Regions from separate parts of the Kribbella sp. NPDC049227 genome, predicted to be linked through region 3. Evidence: riboswitches for the same ligand, from Rfam matches in the RefSeq annotation. Region 3 holds a riboswitch; each other region holds the start of a gene.
What was found. Region 3 has a riboswitch for thiamine pyrophosphate ahead of thiS (sulfur carrier protein ThiS). Riboswitches for the same ligand answer to the same signal wherever they lie in the genome.

Region 1 (4,354 bases), on a different contig from region 3:
GGTCGTGGGCGGGGTGAGTCAGCCTCCGAACACCGGCGTGATCGCGCGGGCGAAGGTGTCGACGGGGATGGACTCCGATGCGTCACCACGATCGATTGCGAGGCGGCAACGACGACGTACTTCTGTTTGCTGGTGCGGAACGCCAGATAGCCGTCGTCCAGCTTCCAACCTTCCGCCCCGACGTTCACGCGGTCGGGCCAGTCCGCCTTGTCGCGGCCGGTGGTGTCCTTCATCGTGGCGAAGGTGTCCGCCGGGCACGAGCCAGCTCCTCCGGCCTGGATCCCGATCGAGCGAGTTGGCGTGCCCCACTGACAGGACAGGTATCCGTCCTTGAGTGCGTCTCGCCGTGCCACGATCTTCTCGTCGAGGACCTGTTCGGCTGCCACGGTGCCTCGGTCGCACTCCGGGCGGGTGATCACAGCCAGAGCCGGGGGCCAGGGAGCGGCGGCCACGGGATTGAGCGCCCAGGAGCCGGTACCTACTCCGCCGTCGGTGACCTTGGCCGCGTAGTGCGAGAACACGGCTTCATCGCTCCTGCGGATGGTGGCGGCGGGTGCGGTCAGACCGGATCCAACCTCCTCGCATGGTGGTGGATCCTCCCCAGGAAAATGTGCCGAGAGGAGCTTAGAGGAGATTCCAGGACTCTGAGGCCCACGGGACCGAACTCGGCATCAGCCCGGGGGAGTGCCTGGTGGTTGGATTCGCTGGGAGAGGGTCAGGGATGTGGCGGCTGCGAGGGAGACACCGCCGACGGAGAGGATGAGGGACCGGTAGCCGGCTGAGCTGGCGAGGATTGCGCCGGCGAGGGGGGCGACGCCGTCGGCGATCGCGACTGGCGTCGACAGGATGCCTGCGATCGTTGCGTAACCCTTGGCGCCGTAGCGATCGAGGACGATGGCCGGCGTCGCGATGGCCGACACGCCGAAGCCGAGACCGAACAGCACCAGACAGACGACCACACCCACGATGTGCGTGCCGATCAGCGGCAGCACCGCGATCGCGACACCCTGCACCGACAGTACGACGGCAGTGATGGTGGCCATGGGCAACCACCGGACGGAGATCGTGCTGGCGACGCGGCCGGTCACCGACAGGACGCCGAGAAGCCCGGCGAGCGTCGATGCAACAGCTGGTGGGTGACCGAGGACGGTCAGGTAGAGCACGAGATGAACAGCGATCACACCCAGCGCGGCGTGATGGAGAACGAATCCGCCGGCGAGGAACCAGAAGCCCGGATCCCTCAAGACTCGGCGCGGCCAGGCGCGGTGTACCGCCGTGGGGCCGGGTCTTCGGGCAGTACGTCGTACCGCGATCGCATGAAGCGGGACAGTCGTGACTGCGAGCATGCCGCCGAGGATCAGCACCGTGGCCCGCCATCCCCGATCGGCGGTCAGCCGGCCCGTGAGTGGGATGAAGATCGAACTGGCGAAGCCTGCCATCAGCGTGATCCCGAGGATCGCGCTGGTCCGTTTCGCCGGCGCCGCGACCGCGACGACGACCGCGAACGCGGCCGGATACAGCACCATCGCCGAGGCGACGCCGATCGCGACAAAGGCGCCGTACAACTGAACCGCGTTGTGGGCCTGCGACCAGAGCAGTACGGCGATCACCGCCAGAATCGAGCCCGCGGTCATCAGTCCGTGCCCGCCATGCGCGTCGAGCCAACGCCCGACAGGCACCGACAGACCCGCCGCGACGAGCAGCGCCGTCGTCATCGCACCGGCGACAGTCGCCGTCGTCACGCCGAGGTCACGACTCATCGGCCCGAGCATCGCGCTGAAGGCGTAGTACAAGACCCCGTAGCCAACAGTCTGTGTGATCGCCAACACCACGACCAGCAGCCGCAGACGGTACGAATCCGCCGCTAGCGGATCAACGAGAACCGGCACTGTCTTCGTCACCGGTGATGTGGACAGCCTGTATCCACCAAACGCGCTCCTTCTCGACGAACACCCAAGTACCGACACTGCGGATGGCGCCCTCGGCCAGGGTGATCTGCTGCCGGACACAGACAACGGCCACGTCCGGGGCGGGGAAGTTCATCCCGTCGACCGTGTAGCGACTGTGGCAGCCAGTCGGCGCGGCCGACATCGTCCTCTGGTGGTACGCCTTGATCGCGTCCCAGCCCGTCAACCGATGCCCGGTCGGTGGGGTGAAAGATGCGTCCGCGGTGAACCTCGCGGTGAATCTCGCCGCATCCAGATCAGCGAGTGCATGGTCCATCTCCGCGATGACTTCCCGGATGCTCCGGTAGTCCTCTTCGTCGGTGGGCCGCTGCTGTGCGGCTGGTCTCGCCGTCATCGGCAGTCGGCCTTCGGCACAATGGCGAGCTGCGCCATCATTCCCCGAGCAGAACGCGACCGAGGAGGTCCGGATAGCGGGGATCAGGCAGGTTACGCTCCAGCGACTCTGGAAGGGTGAACCAGCGCAGGTCGTCGTGTTCCTCGGGCGCGCGGTTCTCGGGCGTCCCCTTCCAGTTCCGAACCAGGACGAAGGTGATGTCCTCGTCGTCGGCGATCCACCGGTCCAGCTCGAGACAGGGTTCGCCGGTTTCGATCCCGAGCTCCTCCCGGGCTTCCCTCCGCAGGGCGGACACGGCTGTCTCACCGTCCTCGAGATGCCCGCCCGGGAAGTCCCAGACGTCGGGATACCACGACAGGTCTGGGCGGCGATGGCACATGAGCACGCGATCGCCCTGTACGAACACACCGACGGAGACCCGATGCTGAACAGTCACGACGCTTGTCCGTCGATCCGCGCCGACGCGTTGCTGATGGTTGTCACATGCACTCCCTACGCCGGAATTACCCGGACAGGTTCGGCGGTCGGCGGCGCCGGTCATCCAGCCGCCCTCTCAGCCCACTTCGGTGCGAGCTCCCGCGATCTCCAGTTGTACCGGCCACCCTCACGTCGTCCGGCAGCGTGCCGGACAACGACCCGGTTGTTGCTCGAACGGGCGACCGATGTCTGATCACGATACCCCGTCATCGAGCAGCGTCAATGGTGGCGCTCGGCAACTGGACGCCGGCACCGGCACGGAGGCCTGGACCGCAGCTCATTGACTTTGTGTTGCGTTGAACCGAACGAACGGCGAGCGCGTATGTAGGTGTCGGCAGCCCGAACCTGCGTTGTTCGACATGCGGTTGGAGACTGCTTCCCGTCCCAACTGGTGAGGAGACGTACGACCATGAAAGTACGCATCCGACAAGCTTTGGCGCCGATGTTGTTCGTGTTCGGCACCGCCGTGGCGGCAGCGCCTGCAGCCAACGCCGGCAACGCGCTGCCGACTCCACAACCACCGCGACTGCTCAGTGCGGTTGTCACCGATTGCCAGGCGCCGTGTGCCTCCGGGACCTCAGGCGAGGTCACCTTGACCTGGACGAATCCCGCCCCGCCGGGTGGTGCGTTCGTCCTGAACACTGCGTATGCGAACGATTTCAACATCGGTTCGCCAACGACGATCAGGCACATCGGTGACACCGTGCAAGCCAGCTACCCTGTCTGCGCCGGCGTCAATCAGCCCACGCCGGACTGCTATCCGGCCCGCGTGGACGCCCTGCGAGGGAACGAAGTACTGACCGTCTCCGCCCGGTTCGCCACCGGCAACCCGGACGACGGCACCTTCCGGATGAGCGCCGAATCCGCCCACAGCAACGGGTTGGTGCCCACGCAAGGCTGAAGCCGGAATGACCACAGCACTCTGAGCCCCGTTAGGTTGTGGGCGGTACGTACCAGGCCGTTTCGAGTGTTATCTCGTGGCCGATCATGAACTGGAGGTCGCGCGTCGGTTCGGCGCGTTCGTGCAGTCGTGGGAAGTGCTCCCGCCGGTACTCGTTGTGGGCCACAGCGCTTTCCCATTGCGTCACGACCAGGAACTCGTTCGCGTCCCGCCGGGCGAGGAGCCCGCCTTGAAATCCGGGCGCTCGGATCATGCCCGGATTCCAGACCGAGGCCTGAACGTCGGTGAAGTGGCTGACGCGTGGCGGGTAGACCTCGCAGCGCGCCACCCGCAGCATCTCGCCCCCGGCAACGTCTCCGGGAGGATGACCGATGATCTGCAAGGTCTCGTACACCCGTACATCTATGTCCGTGTAGGTCCCGACCTGGCGCTTGGCGAGCTGATCGTGCGGTCCGCGCATGAAGGCCTGATAGCTTCCAGGCTCCGCCCACAGGCCGAAGATGTGAGCGGTGCTCGAGGCATTCGTGTCCCAACCGCCGCGTTGGCCGAGGAATCCCGGGATGCCTTGGAGACCTGCCCAGTCCTGTTGCCCCTGATCGAAAAGACCCCGATCACTCACCGCGCACCGGATCCACTTCAGCAGCACTCGACCAACGTATACCGCGACGACTACGC
Region 2 (4,354 bases), on a different contig from region 3:
AGGTCATGTCGACGTACGTCGTCAGGGACTGAGGGTCAGCGCGACAGCAGGAAGCCGGCGCAGGTCACTGCCCACAGCACACTGGTGAACGTGCCGATGATGAACCGCTCGGCGACCGCCTGGGGCGTGACCGAAGCCGGCTGGTCGGGACTGCGCAGCTCCGGATAGCGAGCCAGGCCCTTGATGGCCAGCACGATCGCCAGTCCCTCGGGCCAGCCGGCCACCAGCGCCGCGTAGATGGCCAGGCGCTCGAGCGAACCGATCAGAGCGCCGCCGCGCAGCACCTCACCGGCCTTCTGCGTCGACTGCGCTCTCGTGTTGCCCCGGTCGACGAGAGCCAGCACAGAGGTCGTCAGTGGGCCGCCACCGGTCACCGCCAGCCCGCCGGCCAGCAGGAGCAGCACGTTCCACCAGCGCTCGCGCCAGCCCTCGACACCGTCACCGGCCAGCAGCAGGACGCCGACGGTGATCAGGCAGGCAAGCATCACGCCACTGAGCACGATCTCGAGAGTCGACCCGGCCTTGGGGACCCACGCCAGCACGGCGAGGATCAGGCCGACGGCCGTGAACGACAGGATGAGTGCCGTCACGCGGTGGCTCCGGCGTCGAGTAGCTCGGCCGCCAGCACTCGTCCACGTTGTTCCTCGGCGAATCCGGCTGCCTGGGCCCGCTGTGTCACCGCGGACTGACTGATGCCGAGCTTCACGCCGATCTCGCGCCGGGTGAGCCCTTCGGCCAGCAGGTCGGCGACAGCCCACCCGCGGTCGCTCCGCCGCCGCAGCACCGAAGCCATCAGCCACAGCACCGTCTCGACCTGCTCGGCACAGTGCGCGTCGGAGCCGACCACGTTGACGTGGTGCGGGCTCGACTTGGCCCGGTTCACCGCCTCCCGCGCGAACACGAACGCGTCCCCGCTGCCAGCCCGCGTACTGCGCGGCAGAGGCTGTGCGACCGCACCGACTCCGAGCCCGATGTACCAGGTGTCGGCGCGCAGCAGCTGGACGATCACGTCGATCGTGGCGCGCGCTTCGGACAGCACGCCCTGCACCTCGTCGCCGGCCGTCCGCTCGAACTTGCGGAGCAATCCGGTCCGCCGCGGCCGGCGGTTCAGGATGTTCAGTAGCTCGGGTACGAGATCGGTCATGCTTCGGCTGCCCCGCTGATCTACCGTGAGAACGAAGACCACTGTGCTGCACCTCCTTCCCGACGCTGTTAAGGCTACAGTCTTATTCACGTAGAGTGAAGGAAAAAACCTGAATCGGTTCATCCGATCACTCCTCGTGATCGCCTCGCAGAACCGCCGGTCCCCTAATTCTCCGCTGGATCCGGGGGCCGAGGCATCTCGACTCGCCCCCCGGATCTCACCGAGAGTCAGCGGGAAACAGGACGCTCACTCGGCGAGCGGCAGGTACAGCTTCTTGTCGTGGGCCTTGAAGGTCTCCGACATCTCGGCGAAGCCGGCCTCGATCGCCTCGGTGGAGGTCAGGCCGCGTTCCTCGGCGTACGCGCGGATGTCGGCGGTGATCCGCATCGAGCAGAACTTCGGGCCGCACATCGAGCAGAAGTGCGCGGTCTTGGCAGGCTCGGCCGGCAGGGTCTCGTCGTGGAAGGACCGCGCGGTGTCAGGATCCAGCGAGAGGTTGAACTGGTCCTCCCAGCGGAACTCGAACCTTGCCTTCGACAACGTGTCGTCCCAGGCCTGCGCCCCCGGGTGTCCCTTGGCCAGATCCGCCGCGTGGGCAGCGATCTTGTACGTGATCACGCCGGTCTTCACGTCGTCGCGATCCGGCAGGCCGAGGTGTTCCTTGGGCGTGACGTAGCAAAGCATCGCCGTACCCAGCCAGCCGATCTGGGCCGCGCCGATCGCGCTGGTGATGTGGTCGTACGCCGGAGCCACATCAGTTGCCAACGGCCCCAATGTGTAGAACGGCGCCTCGCCGCACAGCTCCTCCTCGAGCCGGACGTTCTCGGCGATCTTGTCCATCGGCACGTGCCCCGGACCCTCGATCATCACCTGGACGTCGTGCTCCCAGGCGATCTTCGTCAGCTCGCCCAGGGTCCGCAGCTCGGCGAACTGGGCCGCGTCGTTGGCATCCGCGATACATCCCGGTCGGAGACCGTCGCCGAGTGAGAACGTGACGTCGTACTCGCGCAGGATGTCGCACAGCTCGGCGAAATGCGTGTACAGGAAGGACTCCTGGTGATGCGCGAGGCACCAGGCGGCCATGATCGACCCGCCTCGCGACACGATCCCGGTGACCCGCCGCGCGGTCAGCGGGACGTACCGCAGCAGGACGCCCGCGTGCACGGTCATGTAGTCGACGCCCTGCTCGCACTGCTCGATCACCGTGTCGCGGTACACCTCCCACGACAAGTCGGCCGGATCGCCCTTCACCTTCTCCAGCGCCTGGTACAGCGGCACGGTCCCGATCGGCACCGGCGAGTTGCGCAGGATCCACTCCCGCGTCTCGTGGATGTTCTTGCCGGTGGACAGGTCCATCACCGTGTCCGCGCCCCACCGGGTGGCCCAGACCAGCTTCTCCACTTCCTCCTCGACCGAACTGGTCACCGCCGAGTTGCCGATGTTCGCGTTCACCTTCACCAGGAACTTCTTCCCGATGATCATCGGCTCGCTCTCCGGGTGCCGCCGGTTCGCCGGGATCACGGCCCGGCCGCGCGCGACCTCGGACCGGACGAACTCCGGGTCCATGCCCTCCCGCAGGGCGACGTACTCCATCTCCTCGGTGATGGTGCCGGCTCGCGCATGCGCCAACTGGGTCAGCGGCGCGCGCCCGGCGATCCAGTCCCGCCGAAGCGCGGGCAGACCGGCTTGTACGTCGATCCGCGCCGACGCGTCCGTGTACGGACCGGACGTGTCGTACAGGTCGAAGTGTTCGCCGTTGGTGAGGTGGACGCGGCGGGCCGGAACCTCCAGCTCGCCGCGATAAATCTTCTCCGAGCCCGAAATGGGGCCGGTGGTGACAGTGGGCCGAATCGTGCTGACAGTCACTGTGCTGCTCCCTACGCCGGAATTACCCGGACAGGTTCGGCGGTCGGCGGCGCCGGACAGGTGTCGTTCTCCTGCCAGCCGCCCTCTCAGCCCGCTACGGTGCGAGCTCCCGCGATCTCCAATTGTCACGGTTACTCTAACCCGTCGTCTTGACCGGGCCGGTAGCGTCGGGGGATGCGAGACCTCGTGTACCCGCCCGTGATCGGCTTCGCGAAGACCGCGTTCAAGGTGCTGGACCTGAAGATCCGGATGACCGGGACGGAGAACGTGCCGCGGACCGGTGGCGCGGTGATCGCGCTGAATCACATCAGCTATGTCGACTTCATCCTGGGCGGGTTCGGTGCGGTGCCGAGCAAGCGGCTGGTTCGCTTCATGGCCAAGGACGTGCTGTTCCGCAACCGGTACTCCGGCCCGTTGATGCGCGGCATGCACCACATCCCGGTGGACCGGTCGGCGGGTACGGCGTCGTACCGGGAGGCGATCCGCTACCTGAACGACGGCGAGATCGTCGGGGTGTTCCCCGAGGCAACGATCAGCCGGTCGTTCGAGCTGAAGGAGTTCAAGTCCGGCACGGTCCGGATGGCCGCGGAGGCCGGCGTACCGGTCATCCCGCTGATCCTGTGGGGGACGCAGCGGATGCTGACGAAGGACCATCCGCGCGACTTCTCCCGGCACCGCGCGATCGCGATCACCGTCGGCGAGCCGATCACGGTCGACACCGACGACGACGCGGCCGAGGCGACCGCGCACCTGCGCACGACGATGGCCGGGATGCTCGATCGGACCATCCGCGACTACCCCGAGCAGCCGGCCGGCGCCTGGTGGCTGCCCGCGTCGTACGGCGGTGGTGCCCCGTCACCCGCGGAAGCGGAACGCCTGGACCAGGAGGAGCTCGCCCGGCGGGCGGCCCGCCGCAAGTAAGCACACCGTCAGTAACGCGGACAAGACCTTGACCCCCGGGTGACCCCGAGGGTACGAAAGGCTCTTGTTGACAGTGCAGGAAACCTGGGGGGTCCCTGTGACGCCGGCCGGTCGGCGGCGGTACTCGGGTAGGCGGGGAAGGTTGTGTTCGATTCACCGGAAGAGCTGCATCTCTTCGAACCGGGGATGCTCGCGGTGGCACCGCATGTCGCGGAGCACATCCCGGACGCCGGCGTCTACTTCGTCGACTGGGCCGTCCAGGACCTGCCGGCGGACCGCGCCCGCGAGGTCGAGTCCGCTGTGAACGGCAGGCGCTGCCAGAACGGCTGGTTCCCGCTGGAGAGCCTGGACAGCATCGGCAGCCGGGGGTACTGGCGTGGTCCGCTCACCTACCTGGCCCGGATGACGGCCGACGACACCACG
Region 3 (4,354 bases):
CCGGTCATCGGTCCGTACGTCGCGGGAATGACCGGGTCGCGGCGATTGGGCAGCATCAACAGCATCCTGCTCAGCGTGGGCATCCCCGGGATGATCCTGTCGCGCGCGATCGCCGGGTTCCTGGGCGAGGAGTACTCCTGGCGGTACGCCTACCTGGGTGCCGCCGTACTGGCGCTGGTGTGCGCCGCGGTCGCGTGGACCCGGCTGCCCGTGCCGGTGTACGTCGAGCCGGCGGAGTTCCCGCAGTACCTGCGCCGGCCCTTCGACCAACTGAGATTGCGCAGCGGGCTGCGTCGATCGGCGTTCTACCAGGCCTGCACGTTCGCGGGCTTCACCGGCACCTGGGCGACCCTGGTCCTCGTCCTGCAGGATTCGTTCGGCCTCGGAGCCGGCGCGCTCGGCTGGATCAGTCTGGTCGCGATCGCCACCATGGCCGTCGTCCCGTGGACCGGTCGCATCGTCGATCGCCGTACGCCGGACGCCGTGACGGCCTGGATCCTGGTCGGAACAGTTCTCGCCGCCGCACTCATGCTGGGTGCGTACGCCGGTGGTGCGCTGGGACTCACGCTCCTCGTGGCCGGCGTACTCGTCCTCGATGTGTCGATGCAGTCGGGGATGGTCGCGAACGTCACCCGGATGTACCAACTCGACCCCGGCCGGCGCAGCGCGATGAACACGGCGTACATGGTCTGCGCCTACTCCGCCGGCAGCCTCGGCTCCTGGACCGCCGTACGCCTCTACCACGCCCTCGGCTGGTGGGCGGTCCCGGCCTTCGTCGCCGCACTCGCAAGCCTCGCCCTTCTCCGCCTGGTCCTGAAGCCTGGTCCTGAAGCCTGACAGTTCGGATGGCGGTCTCGTCGTACCTGTATGACTACGACGACGATGTTGAGGGAATTGACCGGGGACTACGCGGTGGATGCGGCGCGGTCGAGGTTGGGGTTCACGGCGCGGCATACGGTCGGGCCCCGGGTTCCTGGGCAGTTCGAGGTGTTCAGTGGGGTACTTCGCCTGGATGGGGAGGATCCGGGGCGGTCCACGGCGGATCTGACGATTCAGGCGGACAGCATCCAGACCGGCGACCGGCGGCGGGATGCCGCGTTGCGTGAGCATTTCCTCGACGCGGAGACGTTTCCGTCGATCAAGTTCAGGTCCACGAAGGTGAGCCGGACGGGTGTGACGACGTTCACGGTGACGGGGAATCTCACGATCCGTGGCGCCACCCGGCCGGTCGTCGTACCGCTGGAGCTGACCGGCACCGACGACGGCGTCGCCTTCACCGGATCCCTTCCACTGCTGCGCAAACGCTGGTCGGTCAACTGGAACGCGGCCACCAACCTCATGGTCGCCCAGAAACTGGACCTCCACCTCGACCTGAGGGCGACCCGCATCTCCTGACCCTGGGTTGTCTCGATCGCCTTTGGTGGTTAGTGTCGAACTGCCGCGGGAGCTCGCACCGGAGCGGGCTGAGAGGGCGACTGTGTACGGCGTCGCCGACCGCTGAACCTGAATCGGGTAATTCCGGCGTAGGGAGGAAGCGATGCAGGAATCCGTCTGGGTGAACGGTACAGAGACCACGGTCGCACCGGGGAAGTCCGTTGCCGACCTGATCCAGGAGTACTCCGACCGCACCACCGGGATCGCGGTCGCGGTCAACCAGACCGTGCTCACGCGCAGCGAGTGGGCCGGTACCACGCTCAAGCCGGGCGACCGGGTCGAGATCGTCAGCGCGGTCCAGGGAGGCTGACATGGACGACCCACTGGAGCTCGGCGGGCGGGCGTACACCTCGCGTCTCATCATGGGCACGGGCGGTTCGGCCAACCTGGAAGTGATGGAGGAGGCATTGCTTGCCTCCGGCACCCAACTGACCACGGTCGCGATGCGCCGGCTCGGCACCGGCCACGAGGGCTCGGTCCTCGACGTACTGGCGAAGCACGGTATCGAGGTGCTGCCGAACACGGCCGGCTGCCACACCGCCGCGGAGGCGGTGCTCACGGCGCGGATGGCCCGGGAGGCCTTGCGGACCGACCTGATCAAGGTCGAGGTCGTTGCCGACGACCACTTGCTGATGCCGGACCCGGTCGAGTTGCTGGATGCCGTGGACACCTTGGTGGCCGACGGTTTCATCGTGCTCCCGTACACGAACGACGACCCGATCCTCGCCCGCCGCCTCGAGCAGGCGGGATGTGCGGCGGTGATGCCGTTGGCGGCACCCATCGGTTCCGCGCTCGGGATCCGCAACCCACACAACCTCGCGCTGATCGCCGAGGCCGCGAACGTCCCGGTGATCGTCGACGCCGGAATCGGTACGGCGAGCGACGCGGCGCTGGCCATGGAGCTCGGGTGTGACGCGGTCATGCTCGCCACCCCGGTCACGCGCGCGGAGAAGCCTGCCCTGATGGCGGGCGCGATGCGCGACGCGGTCGCCGCCGGCCGCGCCGCCCGCCTGGCCGGCCGGGTCCCGCGCCGCTGGCACTCCGCCCTCGCATCCTCCCCAGTGACGGGTATCGCGTCCCTCTCCTAGAGCAGGCGTCCCATCAGGGTGCGTGCTTGGGACAGGTCCACCGGGTGGTCGAGGAGCAGTGCACTCAGGGAGAACGAGACCGCCTGCTCTGGCTGCAGGTCCAGGGGACCGTCCCAGGCCAGGGCAGGACCGGCACCGACGTAATCCTTGGAGCGGAGGAACCACGGGCGAACGTCACCGGGCTGGAACAGAAGCAGTGTGGTGAACGCGTCGGCGCGTTGCTGGATGAAGGCCAGCCAGCGGCTGGTCGATCCGTAGGCGGCGTCGGTCCCCTCGCCGGAATCGCTGAGGACGGTTGTGGTTTCGACCGTTGGAAGACGCCAGAAGATGCCGCCGTACCCGGCGCCGGCGCGGCCGGTGGTGGCCGGGCTGTCGATGCGGACCGGGCCGTAGCGGGCGGTGAAGACGCTCTCCCAGTCGAGCCGCCAGCCGCCCTCGGCCAGTGCTCCGCGGAGGAGCCTGCGCTCCGCGAGTTGCGGGCGGCCCTGTTCGTCGTACCAGGTGACCTCGTCGGTCAGGGCGTTGCCGTCGACGGCGACGCCGCGGCTGCGTTGCTGACCGTGGTTCGGGAGCAGCGTCGGTCCGCGGTCCGGGAGGAAGGTTCGTCCGCCCCAGTGCGACGTACCGTTGACTCCGGCAACGGCCAGCGAGACGCCGTAGTGGTGCCGGTGATCGACCGGGCTGACCTCGGTGAGCGGGTGACCGCCGAGCGTCCGCACGGGGTGCAGGTACGGCCGAGGCGAATGCACCTGCGGCATTCGCCGCCCGAACTCGTAGTGCGCGAGCGGCACGGAATCACCGCCGAGCACGAACCTGTCCCCTTGCTGCTGCCACCCGACCCTCTCACCCGGAGCGTCCCCGGTCAGCTGCGTTGCCTGCGGCACCGGCCCCGTGCTCGCCCGCACCGCCAGCCGAAGGTCCGGTACGCCGTCCACCTCGGCATCCACACCGGAGATCGCGGCGTACAACCGACGCCAGGCCAGCTCCCCCAGCTCCTGCTGCGGGACCCGCACCGTCGTCAGCGAAGGGACGGCGAACCGCGACAACCCGATGTCGTCCATCCCGGCGACCGACACATCGGCCGGTACGGCGACGCCCACTTCGTTGAGCCGGGCAAGCAACCCGAACGCGACCAGATCGTTGAACGCGACAACGGCCGTCGCGCGCGACTCCAGCACCCGCTCGACCGCGGCGTACCCGTCCTCGATCGACCAGCCGCAGTCCAGCCGGACGATCTCGAGATCCGGGATCTCCCGCTGCGCGATGTCCAGCGACCGCAGCCGGGCCTGGTTGGACGAACTGGCCGGCGGACCGGCCAGGAACGCGAGCCGGCGGTGCCCGAGACCGACCAGGTGGTTCACCACGATCCGCACCGCGCGGCCGTAGTCGACCGCGACGCTGGCGACCTCCGCCGGGCCTGGCCGGTTGACCAGGATCACCGGCTGGACCTGCGGCAGCAGTTCGAGCAGGCTCTCCTCGTCGAGGCGCGGCGACACCATGATCAACGCGTCGCAGCGTCGACGCGCCGCCAGGGCGATCCCCGCCTCGGCGGCCGGGTCCTCGTCGGTCTCGGCGACCAGCACCCGGTAGCCGGCCGCGGCCGAGGCGTTCGTGATGCCGCGCAGGACCTGCTGGAACAGCGGGTTGGCCAGATCGGGGACGACCAGCGCGACCATGTCGGTGCGACCGAGCGACAGGCTGCGGGCCAGATCGCTGGGCCGGTAGTTCAACCGGTCGGCGGCGGCGCGAACGCGTTCGGCGATGTCCGGAGCGACGGTCAGGCGCCCGTTCATCACCCGCGAGACGGTCGCCCGGGACACCTCCGCCGCCCG
Region 4 (4,354 bases), on a different contig from region 3:
CTCGGCCACGGCCACTCCACCTGCACCCAGGCGAAGACCCCCGCGCCGGTCATGATGCAGCAGACCAAAGGGCTGGGCGGCTGCCTGCCGAATGCGTGGCCCACGATCAAGGCAACCTGAGCCGTCCGTGAGAAGCTGAGTCGGAGGGGAGGGAGCAGCGATGTCGTCACAGGATTTCCCGACCTACGGCCGGGGCGATGAGCCCGAGCAGTCCGGCGAGGATCACCAGTACGCCAAACCTGCCCCGTACGGCGGCGGCACGTTCGGCTCCGGACCGCAGAGCGCCCCCGAGCAAAGCCACTACGCCCCGCCCCAGCCCTACAGCTCCCCACCAGACCAGTACGGCCCTCCGCCCGTCGGCGCTGGACCAGGTCAGTCGCAGGGGGCGCCCGATTCCGGCGGATCGCCGTACAGCCAGCCGCCGAACTACCGGCCTGGCAGTCCTTACGGCCCTCCCGCGCATCCGCAGCAGCATGAGCTGCCGACGTACGGGCGGGACCAACCCGTCGCGCCCCGCGATCCCCGCGCCGCCCGGGTCGTCCTGCTCGCCGCGATCATCGCCGGCGTCTACGGCCTGCTGGTCATCTCGATCCAGCGGGTCGCCCTCCGGGAGATCTCCCAGGCTCCTGGCTCGCCGCTCAACCACCCGCTGCGCACCGACGTGATCGACACGATCGGCCAGCTCCTGCTGCTCCTGGTCGGCGCGGTCGCGCTCTGGATGTGGGGCCGGGACGTGCTCGCCCGCCGGAGGGCCGGCCGCCAGCCGGATCCGGTCGAGCTCGGCGGGCTGCTCCTGGTCGCGGTGTCGATGATCCCGATCCTGATCTGGCTGATCATGGTCCTGTCGACCGGCCTGGGCGCGATCGACGACTCGGTGGACCGGCTGCCCACGGCGTACGGCTGGGGCGGTCTCGGCCTGCTGATCCTCGCGGCCGGCTTCGCCCTCGGCTACCGCGAACTCAAACCGGAGCTCGGCAACCCGGTCGTCCAGGCCCGCCCGGACCGGCCACCCTGGGAGTGAACGTCCCCGTCGTCCTGGTCCCGGGTCTCGGCCTCGGGCCGGCGTCGTACGACCGAACCGTCGAACACCTCACCACGCCGTACCTCCTGGTCAGCCTGCCCGGGTACGGCGAACCGGCCGGCGCCAGGGAGGATCTGCGTCCACAGGCACTCGGGACTGTGCTGGCGGACAAGATCCGCGAGCGATCGGTCCTGGTCGGCCACTCGGCCAGCTGCCAGATCGTGGTCGAGACCGCGATCGCCTTCCCCGAACTGGTGCACGCCCTGGTCCTGGTCGCACCGAGCGGGGACATCCGGACGTCGAGCTGGGTGGACCTGGCCGCTCGCTGGCTGGGTTCGGCCGTACCGGATTCGCCGCGGCTGATCAGGGTCGTCACGCCGCAGTACGCCCGTACGACGCTGTCCTCGATCGCGCGCGCCGGCGAAGCGGCCAGGCGCCACGATCTGGCCGCGGTCATCGGCAGGGTGCGGGCGCCGGTCATGATCGTGCGCGGCCGGCACGATCTGGTGTCCACGTCCGAATGGGTCGTGCGGCTGGCCGAGCTGTGCCACGGTGAGGCGCGGACGCTACCGACCGGCGCGCACATGCCGGTGGTGACCAACGGTCCGGAACTGGCCGCTCTCATCCAGCGGGCGGCCGCCGCGCCGGATCCTGTCTGACGCGTTATCGTTGACGCGGTAGCAATCCTTGCGGGAGCTCGCACCGAACGCGCGGGCTGAGAGGGCGACGAGCTGAGCACAGCCGGGTCGCCGACCGCCTGAACCTGACCGGGTAATGCCGGCGTAGGGAGCGGGTCACCATGACAAGTACTGCTGTTCGTCCTGCCGATCAGACCGAGGCGCCACTCGTCCTCACCACGGACTCTCCGCGCACGCTCGGGTTCCTGGACCAGTTCACCCTCTGGGGGAACTTCGGCATCTCGCTGTTCGGCCCGGTCACCGGTGCGCTGGTGGCGGCGTACACGGGCTCACTCGCGCAGGGCCTGCTCGCGGTCGTCGTCGGCTGCGGGATCGGCGCGCTCGTGCTCGGCGGCGCAGCCGTGTTCGGCTCGCAGACCGGCGCACCGGCGATGGCGAGTCTGCGCGGTCTGTTCGGCCGCCGCGGTTCGATCGCGCCGACCGTGCTGAACGTCGCCCAGAACGTCGGCTGGGCAACGATGGAGATCATCGTCATCGCCCAGGCCGCGGTCGCGGTCACGAGCGAGCGGTGGCGCTGGCTGTTCGTCCTGGTGGCGGGAGTGATCGCCACGGCGATGGCCGTACGGCCACTGGGCAGCGTGAAGGTGCTGCGGAAGTTCATGGTCTGGCTGGTGCTGATCGCGTCGGTCTACTTGTTCGTGCAGGTGCTCAGCAAGCCGGTGCACGATCTGCCGCAGGACAGCGTGTTCGGCTTCTGGCCGGCCGTCGACCTGGCCGCCGCCGGTGTGGTGTCGTTCGCGCCGCTGGCCGCCGACTACACGCGGCACTCGCGCACGAACAAGGCCGCCTTCGGGGGCTCCGCACTCGGCTACGGCCTGGCCGCGATCGCGTACTACGCCTTGGGTGTCTTCGCAGTCGCCACACTGCAGACCAACAGCGAAGACGTGATCACCGCGCTGGTCACACTGCCCGCCGGTGCGATCGCGTTGCTCGTGCTGCTGGTGGACGAGGTCGACGAGGCCTACGCGAACATCTACTCGACCACGATGGCCACGCACAACCTGATCGGTCACATCGACCGGCGGTGGATCTCGGTCGGCATCGGCGTGGTCGCCACGGCCATCGCACTATTGGTTGACCTAGGCAACTACACGCAGTTCCTCTACCTGATCGGTTCGGTCTTCATCCCGTTGTTCGCGGTGGCGATCGCCGACTTCTTCGTGGTCAGCAAGATGAACTGGGACGTGTCCGGTACGGCGCGCTTCCGCTGGCAGCCGGCCGTCGCCTGGCTGATCGGCTTCGTCTCGTACCAGCTGGTCAACCCCGGCACGGTGTCCGGCTGGTCGCCGTTCTGGACCGGCGTCCAGCAGCGGCTGTTCAACGACCAGCCCGTGCCCTCCTGGCTCGGGGCGACGTACACGTCGATCGTCGTCTCGATGCTGGCCGCGGTGGTGCTGGGCAGGATCGGGCGCCGGCCGCTGGACAACTGACCCGGAGTAACCGGGATACTTGCCGTCATGCTGAACTCCGCACTGCGTAGCCGGGCTGAGTACGCGGAACTCGGGGCCGAAGGACTGGCCGCGCGTACCACGCCCGAGCGGGACGCGGCGATCGTCAAGGCCGTCGAGGAGTTGCTCGAGGACCGCGAGTCGGTGCTCGACCTGTGCTGTGGCTACGGCCGGGTCGCGCTGCCGCTGCGCCGGGCCGGCAAGACCGTGCGCGCCCTCGACATCTCCCCGAACCTGATCGAGGCCGGCCGGGCGCAGGCGGCCGAGGAGGAACTGTCGATCGACTGGGCGATCGGCTCGATGACCGATCTGCCGTACAAGTGGGACTCGTTCGACGCGGTGATCTGCCTGTGGACGGCGTTCCACGAACTGTTCGGCGAGGAGGAGCAACTGTCGACGATCTGTGAGATCTCCCGGGTGCTGAAGCCGGGCGGGATCGCGATCATCGAGGGCCCGGCCTGGGGGCCGGCGACGGCGGGCGAGATCGCCAACGGGATGCGCCAGGGCCCCGAGCACCGGATCGTCACCACCGAGCACTTCGGTACCAGCAGCGTGCACTTCATCCACGACGAGATGAGCTACGGCCGGCTCTGTGCGGCCGCCGGAATCGAGAACTTCAAGGTCTACAAACGGGACTGGGGTGGCCGTCGCCGGCTCATCCTGGAGATCCGCCAACCGGCAACTGACTGACTCGTCAGGTAATCCGTTGTCCCTTGCAGGCAAGGGAAAACAAAGAAGCAGATCCCCACTCCACACTGGGGATCTGCTCCTTTCTATTCCGAGTGTAAATCGAGCTCCGGCGATTCCGGAAAACTCAGCTTTTCGATTCAAGATTCAGCAGAAAACGCTTCGCGTCGAGTCCGCCGGCGTATCCGGTCAGCGCACCGCTCGCGCCGATCACCCGGTGGCACGGCAGGACGACGCACACCGGGTTCGCGCCCAGCGCCGTACCGACCGCACGGGCCGCCTTCGGCTTGTGGATCTCCCCCGCGACCCGCCCGTACGTCGTCGTTGCGCCGTAGCTGGTGTGTAGCGGCAGATCGGTCAGCACGAGCCGCTGGAACGGCGTCGCCAGTGCGAGGTCCACCTCCAGCTCGAACTCGTGCCGGCGTCCGTCCAGATACTCGTCGAGCTGCCGTCGTACGTCGTCCAGTGCGCGGGGCTGCCGCAGGACGCGCGGGGACACC

Region 1: it holds a riboswitch for thiamine pyrophosphate, as region 3 does, so the genes downstream of both, ACGFH6_RS08505 (NUDIX domain-containing protein) here and thiS (sulfur carrier protein ThiS) in region 3, are expected to answer to the same signal.
Region 2: it holds a riboswitch for thiamine pyrophosphate, as region 3 does, so the genes downstream of both, thiC (phosphomethylpyrimidine synthase ThiC) here and thiS (sulfur carrier protein ThiS) in region 3, are expected to answer to the same signal.
Region 4: it holds a riboswitch for thiamine pyrophosphate, as region 3 does, so the genes downstream of both, ACGFH6_RS21435 (purine-cytosine permease family protein) here and thiS (sulfur carrier protein ThiS) in region 3, are expected to answer to the same signal.

What each region holds. Positions count from the first base shown of each region.
Region 1 covers NZ_JBICST010000002.1:365,916-370,269, forward strand. Annotated here, with positions in the region: gene ACGFH6_RS08495 (MFS transporter) at 672-1,901, opposite strand; gene ACGFH6_RS08500 (SgcJ/EcaC family oxidoreductase) at 1,873-2,301, opposite strand; gene ACGFH6_RS08505 (NUDIX domain-containing protein) at 2,339-2,737, opposite strand; TPP riboswitch at 2,774-2,891, opposite strand; gene ACGFH6_RS08510 (hypothetical protein) at 3,188-3,679, shown strand; gene ACGFH6_RS08515 (DUF4937 domain-containing protein) at 3,711-4,325, opposite strand; gene ACGFH6_RS08520 (helix-turn-helix domain-containing protein) at 4,349-4,354, opposite strand, start outside.
Region 2 covers NZ_JBICST010000008.1:112,443-116,796, reverse strand. Annotated here, with positions in the region: gene ACGFH6_RS33710 (RDD family protein) at 1-32, shown strand, start outside; gene ACGFH6_RS33705 (hypothetical protein) at 36-590, opposite strand; gene ACGFH6_RS33700 (transposase) at 587-1,144, opposite strand; gene thiC (phosphomethylpyrimidine synthase ThiC) at 1,391-3,010, opposite strand; TPP riboswitch at 3,001-3,133, opposite strand; gene ACGFH6_RS33690 (lysophospholipid acyltransferase family protein) at 3,185-3,931, shown strand; gene ACGFH6_RS33685 (hypothetical protein) at 4,076-4,354, shown strand, end outside.
Region 3 covers NZ_JBICST010000009.1:28,657-33,010, forward strand. Annotated here, with positions in the region: gene ACGFH6_RS36635 (MFS transporter) at 1-837, shown strand, start outside; gene ACGFH6_RS36640 (YceI family protein) at 883-1,395, shown strand; TPP riboswitch at 1,431-1,547, shown strand; gene thiS (sulfur carrier protein ThiS) at 1,538-1,744, shown strand; gene ACGFH6_RS36650 (thiazole synthase) at 1,746-2,522, shown strand; gene ACGFH6_RS36655 (DUF6807 family protein) at 2,519-4,354, opposite strand, start outside.
Region 4 covers NZ_JBICST010000004.1:758,202-762,555, forward strand. Annotated here, with positions in the region: gene ACGFH6_RS21420 (DUF3152 domain-containing protein) at 1-120, shown strand, start outside; gene ACGFH6_RS21425 (hypothetical protein) at 161-1,021, shown strand; gene ACGFH6_RS21430 (alpha/beta fold hydrolase) at 1,018-1,680, shown strand; TPP riboswitch at 1,701-1,827, shown strand; gene ACGFH6_RS21435 (purine-cytosine permease family protein) at 1,821-3,149, shown strand; gene ACGFH6_RS21440 (class I SAM-dependent methyltransferase) at 3,177-3,857, shown strand; gene ACGFH6_RS21445 (methylated-DNA--[protein]-cysteine S-methyltransferase) at 3,982-4,354, opposite strand, start outside.